DNA from 4 places in the Paraglaciecola sp. 25GB23A genome. Region 3 is predicted to be linked to each of the others. Evidence: predicted binding sites of a transcription regulator. Region 3 holds the regulator's gene; each other region holds the start of a gene.

Region 1 (3,684 bases), on a different contig from region 3:
CCCCTACTATTACCTGTCAATAATATGCAAGGTGGCACACCTAAACAGCACATTCAGAATATTCAACAGCACTTGGAAAAAGAAGGCGTTATTATTGTTTTTCCAGCCGGAGAGGTATCGAGATTACGCCCGCAAGGTATTCGGGACACGGCTTGGCAAAGTGGTTTTTTACGCATTGCCAAACAAAGTAAGTCACCTATTTTGCCAGTATTCATTGATGCTAAAAATTCGCCGTTATTTTACAGCTTATCAATGGTTTACAAACCATTGGCCGCCATGTTGTTAGTTACTGAAATGTTTAAACAGCAACACAAACACTTACCTATGCGCATCGGTGAGATCATTCCCCTTGATGCTTTCAATAAGCTAAATTTACGTAAAAAACATCTAGTCTCATTATTTAAAAAACATCTCTACAAAATTGGACATGATAAAGCCGGCATATTTAAAACCCAAAAACCCATTGCCCTACCTGAAAGTCGAGTTGAACTGATCCATGCTTTGAAGAAAAACTGCGAACGTTTGGGCGCAACGCTAGACGGAAAAATAATCTATCTTTATCAGCACGTTGACAGCTCTCCAATAATGCGTGAGATAGGCAGATTGCGTGAAATAGCATTTCGCGCCGTAGGTGAAGGAACGAATAAAAAGCGTGATCTTGACCAATATGATCAAGATTATTTTCAGTTAATTTTATGGGATCCAGAAGAGCTAGAAATTGCTGGCGCCTACCGCTTTGGTGATGCTAAAAAATTAATTCAATCAAAGGGTCTCAAAGGTATTTACTCTTCGACGTTGTTTGACTACGGCCCGGGCATGGACCAATATTTTGAACAAGGACTTGAACTAGGACGAAGTTTTGTACAACCTAAATATTGGGGTAAACGGAGTTTAGACTACCTGTGGTATGGGATAGGTGCATTCTTGCAACGTCATCCGCAATACCGTTATTTATTTGGCCCGGTTAGTATGAGCAACAACTACCCCGCAGCCGCAAAAGATCTACTCGTTAGTTTTTACACCCTCTATTTTAAACATCCCGTAGCCACCGCAAAATCTAAAACTCCCTATATAATCAAGCCAACAGATATAGAATATTTTGTCGGTAACAACTATCAACAAGACTTTTCAACACTGAAGCACTTACTCGCCAATACGGGCGTAGCCGTGCCTATTCTTTACAAGCAATACACTGAAACCTACGAAGAAGGTGGAGTGCACTTTATAGACTTTAATGTTGACCCCGATTTTAGTGATTGTATTGACGGCTTGATATTGGCTGATATCAGTAAACTCAAAGCCAAAAAACGTAAACGGTATATGCCCAATGCAGCCATAGTAGACTCCGCACCAGATTGTCGCTAGACAACCGGCCTTCGCTGGGCGTATCAAGCGTAGCCTAGGTAAACGCTTAGCGACTGCAATGTGTTGCGTTGCGTTTTTGAAACGATGTATCGATAAGGTGTATATGATGTTCTGCCTTGCTGCATAGATGTTGGTCCCTTACCAAGCAGATCGTCAATAACGTGCTAACTCTCAACTCTAAAAATGTCATGATCCAAACGGTTACTCTTATCCCAAACAAGGCGTAGTGAGTGCATACAGGTATTATTAACACCGGTTTGGTCAAAAAGTAGAGGCTTAAAGTTGAATAATAAGTTAGGCGCAGAACAGCAATTTTTTTCTTACTATTTACAGCCGTCAGTAAAACTCTCGGTATGAGTTTTAAACATCGCCAGGGATGGCGTCAGTGCAGTGTGGGTCGTGGGAAGCAAAGCGCATGCTTTATCACCTAGTGGTGATAACAATACTAAGCACATGCTTTTGTGGCGCAGCACTTGGTCTTGGTGGCGGCAGCCCAAGATTAATGGGCACAGTGCATGCTCCGTGTCAGTAGTGCATGCGCTCAACGCTTTAAAAAAGTCCTGCTATCAGGCTTTCTTTTTGTCCAAAGTAATCACTTCGGCACTGTCTTCAGCTAATACTTGTTCGGCAGTAGTGCCTTTTAGTAACTTAGCTAGGGCGCCTGAATTTTTAGCCAGCATTATGCCTAACTCTTCAAGTACAGCACCTTCTATAGCGAGGCCTTTAGCTTCAATATACTCACTAAGGTTATCAGCCAAATCCAACATTTTGTCATATTTGTCTGCTTCTTTTTTATCTGCTGTCACAAACTTCTCTACCCCTTTATGTTCTACAACATAGCGAATGATAATGGCCATTTCAGCTTCCTCTGTTTATTACAATGAATTGATATACAACACAGTTAGACTACCACAAACACTGTATATTAAAACAGTATTTATTAATTTATTTCGCCTATAAAAAAACCAACATCATATGTTGGCTTTTTTGTTAGTTGGTTGGCACTATATTTTAATGGCCTTCACTGACTTGATTAACAGTATATCTTGGGATTTCAATCACTAGATCTGCGTCTTTAATAATTGCTTGGCAACCTAAACGAGAGTCTGACTCTAAACCCCAAGCTTTATCAAGCATATCTTCTTCTAGTTCATCACCTTCGTCTAAGGAATCGAAACCTTCGCGAACCAATACATGGCAGGTGGTACAGGCACAGACTTTTTCGCAAGCATGTTCTATCCCGATGCCATTAGACAGAGCCACATCGAGCACTGATACGCCAGACTTTGCTTCGATTACTGCACCATCTGGGCAAAGTTCTGGATGAGGTAAAAATATCACTTGAGGCATTACATTATTCCTGTTCTAAGATCGGTATTATCTATTAATTTTTTATATGGTATCAACTGATTGACCCGCAAAAGCCTTACGTATTGAATGATCCATTCTACGCTCTGCAAAGGCTTGGCTGAGTTTATCTATTTGCTCAATCGCCTGCTTAATGGCGTCTTTGTCTTCACCCAAAGCCGTTTGATTTAAATGACTTAAGCTATGCTCCAAAACTACAATTTCTTCAGCGCTAAGTAAGTCTTGGCCATCTGCTTGCAGCGCAGCTCGCAAGGTTTCCTCTACTCGGGCTGCTTCAACTTGTTGCTCTTTTAGCATACGCGCAGCCATATCTTCTTTAGCATGCTCCATCGATGCACTCAGCATTGCTGTGATACTGTTTTCATCTAAGCCGTATGAGGGTTTAACCACAATTTCAGCCTGCACTCCACTGGATTTTTCCATGGCAGTAACATTTAACAGCCCATCTGCATCAACTTGAAATGTTACTCGAATATGCGCAGCACCTGCGGCCATAGGTGGTATACCTGTTAGGGTGAATTTTGCTAATGAACGGCAATCGTCCATCAGCTCTCGTTCACCTTGCAGGACATGCACCATCATTGCGGTTTGACCGTCTTTAAAGGTAGTAAACTCTTGGGCCTTGGCCACGGGAATGGTGGTATTGCGATGAATAATTTTTTCTACCAAGCCGCCCATCGTTTCAATGCCTAACGACAAGGGCAATACATCAAGCAACAGCATATCACTGTCAGGTTTATTACCCACTAGTATATCAGCTTGGATCGCTGCGCCAATGGCAACAACTTTGTCAGGGTCAATAGATGTCAAAGGACTTTGACCAAAGAACTCACCAACTTGCTGACGTACATAGGGCACACGTGTCGAACCACCGACCAATACAACGGCCAGTATCTGTTCTTTCTCTAATTCAGCATCGCGCAGTGCACGACGACTAGCACGCAAAGTATT
Region 2 (3,684 bases), on a different contig from region 3:
CGCATTAATTGTTGTTGGGTTTTTGGCGCAATATCCGTTTCACTCAGTTGGCATTGCGCAATGGTACGCCGTAACAACTCAAGATCATCACTGATGGTATTCCAGCCTTTTTTGGCCAATATATTGGCCGCTAAAGGTGAGTGCCCCGTTGCATAGTGATAGGTAAGTTTTAGCGGGGCTAATTGATTTTTAAGCACCTGCCAGTAGGAGCTTAAATCACCGTAAAGCCTTAACATATTGTGAATTCTAAGCAGTAAGCCCTGTGGCGCAAAAAAGCTAATATCGCTGGTACTTAGATATAATACTTCAGCAATTTCATGCAATTTATCTTCGGTAATACGCGGCACATAGGGCACCACTTGCAAGTCTTGAGCAAGAGCGGCAGCGGTACCTAAGCCCATGTTTAAAGTAATGCCTGTTGCCGCCGCTTTGGCACTCAATTGCACTATATTGTGGCTATGTTGATCGAGGATCACCAAGGGAGCAATCTCCTCACCTTGCGCCTGAGAAAGCAAAGCATCTAACTGTAGGTTGGGAAAATGCAGATACAACCACAACATCTCTGCTCTCTTTACGCGGTTTGATAATGTCGAGCAGGAAAATGCAAAATATTATCCGCCATAGGCAAGCTATTCAGTTCAGGCCAACTATCCCCCATGTTCACCGTAAAAGCGGCGCTAGGCCAACCACCTTTACGTTTGGTCACTTCAATGTGCAAACCTTGAGGTAAGGCCCGTAAACGTAACGCCAATGATACAGGCAAAGCCATGTGTACCTGTTTTTGCTGACGTAACAGAGTCAGTAAGGCATCCCCTTTATCCGCAGCAAGTTGCAAGCGTTTGACCTGATTCACCGCGATATCTTGCTGCCACAACACCACCCCATAGCAGCAACCACTGGCTAAGCATTGCTCAGCACACCACAGCGCTTGTTTACTTGATGCTGCTTGCAGCACTAACACCCGCTGCAACTCAAAACCAAACTCCGCTAACATTTCACTATTTATATGCATTGGCGGCGCAATAAACACTAACAGCCTATCGCCATTTTGTTGCCTAGTGAGCAAATCAGGTAGCAGTAAACGTAACTCGCCAATGCCAATGGGACTGTCGATATCCATGACGCCACTTTGTGGAAAACCTCCTTGTAAGTGTGTATCTAACTCTCTAAAACCTGTGCTATTGGCACACGCCATTTGACTGGTGTGATTAGCTTGCCAAATAAGGTTCTTATTTTTTAGATGTTCAAGAATAGGGTTCATAAGCACAATAAATACTGTATTTACATACAGTATATTTGTACTAGCGACAGATGCAAGTTTTGCCCACAGCCAAATTGCTAAGTCCAGACGCCTAAACGAAATTTAGGTCATTTATACCAGGGTTGGAAATCGACCTTGCAAATCGTTTGGCAAAATATCTGTTATGTACAACGTTGATAGGTGAACAAACAGCGAATGGCGGCTCTTCGATTAAGTCGCTCTGAGAATCAGGCCTACATGAGAAACCAGGAAGCCAACTTATTGGAGTTGAATTAGAAGTTTGGAGCATTCGCTGGCGTTTAACGATACAAGCATTAACGGGTGCAGTTAGTACTACCCAGGTCAAAGAATTTTCACGTTATGGCCGACCAAAACAGACTCACTCCGGCTTTCAATAAAGCAATATTTAACCTGCCAATTGAACAAGCCAATGCCTCTAATCTTTGATTTTATTAACTTTTAAATCGTCACTGCTTACTTGTGTCTGGTAAAGCAATTAAACCTAACTTTGTGCTTCATTTAATGCTGGTTTGCCTTGCATCTTCTGGAACAACCAACCAATCCCAACCAAACATATTCCTAATCCAATAAAAGATAGTGCTCTTAATAATCCTTCTAAATGGGACATATCAATAACAAATGCCTTTAATATCACCAAAGACAAACCCATAAACCCTACATTGGTCAAATGCCTGTTGTTAAAGTGCTGTGCTGAGAAAATGGCAGTGGTTGAAATGATGAGCCACACTATGGAGTACGTATATAGTTCTGCTTGTTTTAACGGCGTGCCCCAGAAAATATAACCATTGTTAAACAGGTTACGAATTTCACCGTTAACAAACAGCAAACCAAATAACGCAATGACAGCAAAAATAGCATTTTGGTACTTTTCGCGAGATAACTTAAATCCAATATACAAGTAAAACAGAACAGCTGGGATTAACCAATGCAGCCACAACCAATTAAAAAAGCCTAGGCCTACAAAACGGTTATCTACAAAGGGATTATTCACAACAGATATATCAAGATGAATAAGGGCAAAGCCTAACAGCAAGGCAATACCTGCAATTTGGTATACTTTTTTGGAGCTTGATGTCAATTTACTGCGCCACATATACACAACAGAAAGTATTAACCAATTAAGCGACAGCAAAACTGCCTCTTTATATGAAAGGTCAAAAAAATCTGGGTAATCGCCAACGAGAATATAGCTAGTTTCGGTTGTTATCAGCAGAGCTATCAGGTGGATGAATACCCCCATAAACCATCTATTCAAAATCTTCGATAGGTTAAATTTGGAACTAAACCAAATGATGCCCAATACCACTGGGTAAATGACTAATGTCCAGTGCATGCCAAAGATTGACTCATCTTTGTAGTCTGCTAACCAAGGCGACAGCGTTAAGCGAGTAACAACAACTAGCAACGCAACTTTATACAACCAGTCTGGGATTTTAACCTTAAACTTCCAACTTAAATAACTCATGGAAGCAACCTGCGCTGCAATGGCTAATGTAAGGGTACTGGCAGAGAGAAGCATGGTAAAACACAGCGTCAACATTGAGTTAGCCAACACCAAAAAGGTAACTTGTTGAATAGCAATTTGAGATTTCATCGCGGCGTATGAGGCAGCGGCTCCAATTAACAACATTTCAAATGTCCAAACGGGATATAAGAAATTCTCTGCTGCTGATGGTGAAGTAATGTAACTAATACCAAATAAACTTAGGGGTGTGAGCACAAGCAGCAACAAATAGGCCACACGATCTGCAAAACGCTTGATCATAAACAAACTAAACCCTGATCCAATAACGACTGCAAGTTGAACAAAAAGATACTTACCATTGAAAGGGAAAAGGTTGTTTGCAAAATCGACGCTATCGGGCATCAAACTAAACGCACATAAAACAAAAGCCAACGCTAGAAAAGGCCAAGTATCTAATGCACTGTGTCTATACGAGACCACTAATGCCAAGACCCCTATAAACAAAGCAGCCCAGATAAGGTGAATAAATTCAGGATAAATTGTCAGAAACAGAGCGAACAAACACAATGATAAGAGGATCACCAGTTGCTCTTTTCTTGGCATCAACAGTTCTTTAACTGACAGAGCAACCTGCAAGCCCAAATTGAGCTTCCAACCCAATAGACTTGCCAATACATAGAGGTAAAGCGATACGAATGTGAAAAGTGTTATGACGGCAAAGTCGCTTTTGCCACCCATGACAATTGCTCCTACAAACCAAATAAAATGACCTGCAAAGCTCAACCACCAAACCCACTTTTGTTTTACATATTCAGCGACCCAAACGGCTGATAAAGACACAAATGACACATACAGCAACAAAGCCATTACATTATTTGACCCTGTCGAAACCAATGCTGGCACAGTATAAGAACCAATTATACCTATACCAGCTAAC
Region 3 (3,684 bases):
CCAATCATGGATCATAGCGCTAAATTTGCTGTGGTAATCTTGCCAATGGCCAACGTTAGATTCGCCTTGAAACCAAATTACGCCTTTGATAGGCAACTGAGTTAGTGGCGCAGTTAACCCATTGTACAAACCCATTGGTTTCCAGCGAATAAAGGTACCGCCTGCTAAAGGTGGCACAACTGCAGCCGTCTTTGCTTTCCAAGTTCCGCTAATATCAATATGTTGAGAATCGTTGCCGAGCCAATAAGGTTTGTCTGATACAAACTCGCTGTGACCACTGTTGCTAATAACGCGCAGAGCTAGGGTGTTTTTGCCTACTTTAAGCACGCCTGCTGGGAGGGAATAACGCCGAGGAGGGTATTGATAAGTGGTTTTGCCTACTTGCACACCATTGATATACGCTTCATCGGCATCAACAATACGGCCCAAGCGTAAGACAGTTGCATTAGCGACCTGTTCAGCATCTAGATTGATGATTTTACGCAACCACCATGAGCCACTCGTTGACTCTCCACCAGTCACCTTTTTTACGCCTGGCAAGGTGAAATCATCCCAGTGACTATCGTCAAGTTCAGGGCTGAACCAAGGAAGGGGACCAACTAAGCCAAGGTCTTGTTGATTAAGTTGAGTATACCATTGCTCGTCTTTTGCTTGGTCGGCGGCCGTGATAGCAGCAATGAGTTCATCATTGCGAAAGCGTTTACCCTCAGCGAGTGATTCAGGAAAAGTCTGTAGGGCGTCTTCACTCATCCATGCTTCGACAGGAGACCCACCTAAGGCATTATTTAAGATACCTATGGCCACACCGTTATGTTGGTATAGGGTTTTGGCAAAATACAGAGCAATGGCTGACATACCACTAATATTATCGGCAGAAGTTTTGCTCCAAGACCCTGCGGCGAAATCTTCTTGGGGAGCTTTAAAATTATAAATTTGCGGTACTTTAAACTGTCGAATAAGGGGATAATCAGCATCAGCAATATCTTGTGGATAATCTTCAGCAACACGATACATTGGCAGTTCCATATTGGACTGTCCTGAGGCGACCCATACATCACCGAAATATATATCGTTTATTTGCAGCTTATTATTGCCGATAATTTCCAGTTGATGTGGGCCACTCGCTTCCTTGGATGGAAGGTTAACTTTCCATTTACCTTGTGTAATGAGGGTTTTTGCTACGAGATTGCCATCTAGTTTTACTAATATCGACTCACCTTCATCGGCAAATCCCCATAGCGGTATTACCGTGTTGCGTTGCAAAACCATATGATCGCTGATCAACTTAGGTAAGGTGACGTCAGCAAAGGCCCATTGACTTGTGCAAGCAAGAAAGACAACTAATAATCTGCGCATGTTATTCAGCCGTAAATAAAATTTTAACTAGTCTAGCATCGCAGAGTCGAGTCTCTGATCCACTGTGAATAATGGTTAGTGACTTGGAAAATTTCATAACAGTTTAACCGTGGGGTTGGATTGTCAGAATACCTTTAAATCGACTAAACAACATAAGCTAAACTGAGTCATATCGACTGTTTTAAACAGCGCTTGAGATCTTAGATTAACTGTATATACTAACAGTTCACTGTATAGAAAAACAGGCTGTTTATGCGTCCACTAACATCGCGCCAAGAAGAAGTATTACAACTAATTAAAGATACCATGCAGGAAACCGGCATGCCGCCCACGCGAGCTGAGATTGCACTTAAGTTAGGTTTTAAGTCGGCTAATGCCGCTGAAGAACACTTAAAAGCCCTCGCGCGTAAAGGTGTTATTGACATATTGCCTGGTACCTCGCGAGGTATTAAGGTCAATGTTCCACTGGATGAGCAGCTTGAAGAGCTCGGTTTACCATTGATTGGTCGTGTGGCTGCAGGAGAACCAATCTTGGCTGCTGAACATGTTGAAGGTCACTACAAGGTTGATCCTCATTTGTTTAAACCCAGTGCTGACTTTTTATTGAGGGTCAGTGGTATGAGTATGAAAGATATTGGCATACTCGACGGGGATTTACTGGCAGTGCACCGCACAACCGACGTACATAATGGCCAAGTTGTAGTCGCGCGAGTCGAAGATGATGTAACGGTTAAACGACTAGAGAAAAAAGGACGGCAGGTATTATTACACGCTGAGAATGATGCGTTTTCGTCGATAAAAGTCGATTTAGCCACTCAAGCATTCTCTATTGAGGGTATCGCGGTGGGTGTGATCCGTAGTTCCGATTGGATGTAATCTTAAGACAGCTTATTAACTCTCATTTTTATCCTTCTTTGGGTTTTTATAGAACCAAGGCCCCTCAAATTTTTTCCTCATTAATTTCAATCAGATCAAGTTAGTAAGCTTGGTCTGATTGCCTGTATTTCTTGCAAATCTAAGTTTTTAACAAAATAATGTTCAAAAAACACACTGTTGAATAAGTTTTAAACAAAAAAGCTAGACTATTGCTTATAAAATAAGTAATTCTTATCACTCGTTTAACAATTTAGTAACAGTTTGTTGCCTTGTTAATACTCAAAGGTGGTAGACTTAATTGATTTTTGAGTTATTCAATAAATGGAATAAAAACAATAGGTTTGGCAAATGGGGTGTCGTGTGAAAAGAACTTTATCCAAAATGGGCTTGCTTAGCGCTAGCTTGCTATCTTTGCCTGCATTCGCAGAGTCCACAGCAAAGATAGAACAATATCAACTGAACATGACCAGAGGCGTAACTGACATTAGTGCTGAAGTGTATGACTTACATATGCTTATGTTTACAATATGTGTGGTGATTGCAGTTTTGGTATTCGGGGCGATGTTCTGGGCCATGTGGTTTCACCGTAAATCCAAAGGGGTTAAACCAGCCAATTTTCATGAGAGTGTTAAAGTTGAAATTGCTTGGACTGTTATTCCATTTATCATACTTATTTTTATGGCGATACCAGCCGCAAAAACCCTAATAGCGATGGAAGATGCAAGTGAGCCAGACCTGACAGTTATTGTAACTGGTTCCCAATGGAAATGGCATTACAAATACATGGATGATGGCGTTGAATATTATTCTCGACTTGCAACTCAGCCAGAACAGATCAGTGGTAAGTTTGAAAAGGGCGAAAATTATTTACTAGAAGTAGACCATCCGCTAGTTATTCCAATTAATAAGAAAGTACGTTTCTTGGTGACATCAGATGATGTGATTCACTCTTGGTGGGTACCAGACTTTGCTGTGAAACAAGATGCAAATCCTGGTTTCATAAACGATGCTTGGGCGGAAGTAAACGAACCGGGTATCTATCGTGGGCAATGTGCTGAGTTATGCGGCAAGGATCATGGTTTTATGCCCATCGTAGTTATTGCCAAAGAAGAGGCTGATTATGCCGCTTGGATAGGCGAACAAAAAACTATTATTGCCGAGGCCAAAGCGGAAGAACAAAGGCTGTTAGCCATGAATATGAGCCTGGAAGAGGCCATGACAATAGGCGAAAAAGTATATCTTGCCAACTGTGCAGCCTGCCATATGCCTAATGGCGAAGGTCTACCGGGGGTATTCCCGGCTATTAAAGGCAGTGTGATAGCGACCCAAGATCAACCCCAACATATCAACATTCTGCTCAACGGTGTCGCTGGCAGTGCCATGCAATCTTTCGCTAAGCAGTTGACCATGACAGATATAGCGGCCGTGATTACTTATCAACGTAACGCCTGG
Region 4 (3,684 bases), on a different contig from region 3:
CCGATACGACCGTAACGGATGTTATTAGCTGCGAAGCTTTTATTTAAAATATTCAACAGATGTTGATAAATGGTTATTGGTTGTGGAGTCAACATCTGTTGTTGATTTGTTCGTCCCTAAAGGAACTCCTACAAGGAAGGCATTTGTAGGAGTTTGCTCCCCAACGGAGTTGCCGTAACGGATGTTATCAGCTGCGAAGCTTTTATTTGGAATATTCAACAGATGTTGATAAATGGTTATTGGTTGTGGGGTCAAAATCTGTTGTTGATTTGTTCGTCCCTGAACAACGCCGGTTACCGGGAACTCCTACAAAGGGGGGGGGGCAGTACTGCAACAAAAAAGCCCCACCGTAGGTGAGGCAAAGACAGCATTACGCTAAAAAGTATGACTATGCGTCAGCTTCAACCGCTGGTGCGGGTGCTTCTGGTTTAATGGTTTTAGATAACAATAGCTCTTCACGCAAACGTTTTTCAATATCGTTAGCCATCGCAACGTTTTCTTTAAGGAACTTGATGACGTTGGATTTACCTTGACCAATACGTTCACCTTTGTAGCTGTACCAAGAGCCGGCTTTTTCAACCATTTTTTGTTGTACACCTAAATCAATTAATTCAGCCTCTTTGCATATACCTTGCCCGTACATGATTTGGAATTCGGCTTGTTTAAAGGGCGGCGCCACTTTATTTTTTACTACTTTTACCCGTGTTTCACTGCCGACTATCTCATCACCTTCTTTAATCGAACCAATACGACGGATGTCTAAGCGTACAGAGGCATAAAACTTTAAAGCATTACCACCAGTTGTGGTTTCAGGTGAACCAAACATCACACCAATTTTCATACGAATTTGGTTAATGAAAATGACCAAGGTATTAGAACGTTTAATATTGGCCGTCAACTTACGTAAGGCTTGAGACATCAAACGGGCTTGCAAACCCATGTGAGAATCACCCATGTCACCCTCAATTTCAGCCTTAGGTGTCAAGGCGGCAACTGAGTCAATAATGACCACGTCAACGGCACTAGAGCGCACTAACATGTCACAGATTTCTAGAGCCTGCTCACCCGTATCAGGTTGTGATACCAATAAATCATCAATATTCACGCCCAAGGCTTTGGCATATTGCGGATCAAGAGCATGTTCAGCATCTACGAATGCACAGGTTTTACCGGCTTTTTGCGCTTCTGCTATAACTTGTAAGGTTAATGTGGTTTTACCTGATGATTCTGGACCATATATTTCAACAACACGACCACAGGGTAAACCACCTATGCCAAGGGCAATATCAATAGTCAATGAACCGGTGGATATCGTATCAATATCCAAGGCATTATTATCGCCTAAGCGCATAATGGCGCCTTTACCAAATTGCTTTTCAATTTGACCTAAGGCCGCGGTTAACGCTTTACTTTTATTGTCATCCATAAGAAATCCTTGCTGCTGTCTAGTGAACAAACTGATTAAGGTTTGTTTTGTTATTCTTAATTTATATGCGAAGTATACTGTATGGTTATACAGTTACAAGAGAGTTTAGTAAATTTTTCTCCACTTGGGCAAAATTTAAGCATTTAAAATAAAACAGCTTTGCGAACTCACGGGCAAAACACCCATAAATTTTATTTAAATTCATAAAAATAATTTGTTGCCCAGATTTAAAATATTAATCTTCGTAGTGACTATATGAGACTCGTTGCCCTAATGTTCAACCTTATTACACACTGTTGTGTAATTTATACTGTATTCACTCAATTAGCGTAAACACTGAATCGCCCAAAAACTGTCTACTGAGCAAGTAACGCCGTGCAGTAACGAATAAAATATGGCTTGTATTAAAGCGGCATGTATTTTGATGTACTTTTACCAATTTAAGCTGTGTAAACATACTTTCTGTTATAAATTGAGCTTTGTTCGACAGCCTACCCTTTTTGTAAGCAAAACTAGGATTTGAAACACAATGTCAGAATCACCGCATCAGTCGCAGGCAAACCAAGATAATTTACCACGCTCATCAACCAAGATAAGGGCCTTAAATTGGCTGGTTGTGCTGGGACTATTGTATACCCTGTATTTTGCTAAAACCTTGTTGCTCACCTTAATCGTTACCTTTTTATTGGCTTTACTGCTCAGTCCGCTGGTTACCTTATTTAGGCGGGCCCATGTGCCACGGGTTATTTCTGCCTTGGTCTTGGTTACTTTGCTGTTTGCTCCATTTAGTTTTTTGGGCGTTCAATTGGCGCAGCCAGTGCAAAAATGGGCACAATTGTTGCCCGAATTATCAAATGTTCTGGATGAACAAATAGACTCGATTAACTCGGCGATTCAGAGTGGAGGTAAGCCGGTCGTTAAGCCTCCTCCCAAGGAACAGAGCAATGGTTTTAGTTTTTTTGGCTGGTTTGATGATGAGCCGGTCGAAGCACAAGATCCTGAACAAAATATGGTAACAGAGCGCATTAAGCAAGGCGGGCTAGAAGTACTGGTTAATATGTTAGCAGCAGCCCCCTTGATGATTGCCCAACTATTAACAGGTTTAGTCCTTATTTTGTTTTTGCTCATATTTGGCCCGGGGTTATTTCATGCCTATGTGCTTGGCTTAAAAAATGCGCACAGCGAGCAACAAGCCATTCATTTAGCAACCACAATACAAACCGAGTTGTCGCGTTATATTGGCACCATTAGCCTAATAAATGCAGGTTTAGGGGCCTGTACTGCGATAGCATTAAAGATTTTGGGCGTTGAAGATGCCTTGTTGTGGGGAGTATTAGCTGCCTTACTTAATTTTATTCCTTATGTGGGCAGTGTCATCTGCTTTGGTATTTTATCCCTCGCCGGTTTAACCCAATATGGTATCGAAGCGTTGGCACTATTACCGCCGCTCACCTATTTGGTCCTTAACCTTGTTGAATCACAGGTAGTTACTCCCACAGTGTTAGGTCACAAGATGCGTTTAAACCCATTAATCGTCATGCTTTGGTTAATTATTTGGGGCTGGTTATGGGGTGCAGTCGGTGTATTACTCGCCGTGCCTCTACTGGTATGTATCAAACTGATCATTGGCCAACTCGGCATATGGCCACAATGGATAGCCATTATTGAGTCAGAGGGTTAAATGCCAAATCCCCCCTTGTAGGAGTTCCCGGTAACCGGCGTTGTTCAGGGACGAAAAATCAACCACCGATGTTGATTTCAAAGCAAATGTCCAATTATCAATACCAATTAAAAGCTTCGCAGCTGAAGCAGCTCCTACAAGTGCATCCCACCTTGTAGGAGTTCCCGGTAACCGGCGTTGCCCCAACGGAGTTGTTCAGGGACGAAAAATCAACCACCGATGTTAATTTCACAGCAAATTTCCAATTATCAATACCAATTAAAAGCTTCGCAGCTAAAGCAGCTCCTACAAGTACATCCCCCTTGTAGGAGTTCCCGGTAACCGGCGTTGCCCCAACGGAGTTGTTCAGGGACGAACAAATCAACCACAAATGTTGATTTCACAGCAAATTTCCAATTATCAATACCAATTAAAAGCTTCGCAGCTGAAGCAGCTCCTACAAGTACATCCCCCTTGTAGGAGTTCCCGGTAACCGGCGTTGCCCCAACGGAGTTGTTCAGGGACGAAAAATCAACCGCAGATGTTGATTTCACAGCAAATTTCCAATTATCAATTAGCAATTAAAAGCTTCGCAGCT

Evidence for each region. Region 3 encodes LexA, which represses DNA repair genes until DNA is damaged. Its sites were predicted from a motif close to TACTGTATNNNNATACAGTA; they were not measured.
Region 1: ABKW31_RS01915 (YebG family protein) is a predicted target of LexA. The motif match lies at 2,282-2,301, and genes of this name have one in related genera.
Region 2: imuA (translesion DNA synthesis-associated protein ImuA) is a predicted target of LexA. The motif match lies at 1,274-1,293, and genes of this name have one in related genera.
Region 4: recA (recombinase RecA) is a predicted target of LexA. The motif match lies at 1,502-1,521, and genes of this name have one in related genera.

What each region holds. Positions count from the first base shown of each region.
Region 1 is NZ_JBDYKM010000001.1:449,023-452,706, reverse strand. Features, by position in the region: gene ABKW31_RS01920 (GNAT family N-acyltransferase) at 1-1,365, shown strand, start outside; gene ABKW31_RS01915 (YebG family protein) at 1,932-2,222, opposite strand; gene fdx (ISC system 2Fe-2S type ferredoxin) at 2,377-2,715, opposite strand; gene hscA (Fe-S protein assembly chaperone HscA) at 2,758-3,684, opposite strand, start outside.
Region 2 is NZ_JBDYKM010000012.1:35,685-39,368, reverse strand. Features, by position in the region: gene ABKW31_RS15095 (DNA polymerase Y family protein) at 1-560, opposite strand, end outside; gene imuA (translesion DNA synthesis-associated protein ImuA) at 572-1,261, opposite strand; gene ABKW31_RS15085 (DUF2339 domain-containing protein) at 1,764-3,684, opposite strand, start outside.
Region 3 is NZ_JBDYKM010000015.1:63,948-67,631, reverse strand. Features, by position in the region: gene ABKW31_RS16685 (sialate O-acetylesterase) at 1-1,356, opposite strand, end outside; gene lexA (transcriptional repressor LexA) at 1,609-2,232, shown strand; gene coxB (cytochrome c oxidase subunit II) at 2,614-3,684, shown strand, end outside.
Region 4 is NZ_JBDYKM010000004.1:239,844-243,527, forward strand. Features, by position in the region: gene recA (recombinase RecA) at 389-1,426, opposite strand; gene ABKW31_RS10240 (AI-2E family transporter) at 1,956-3,107, shown strand.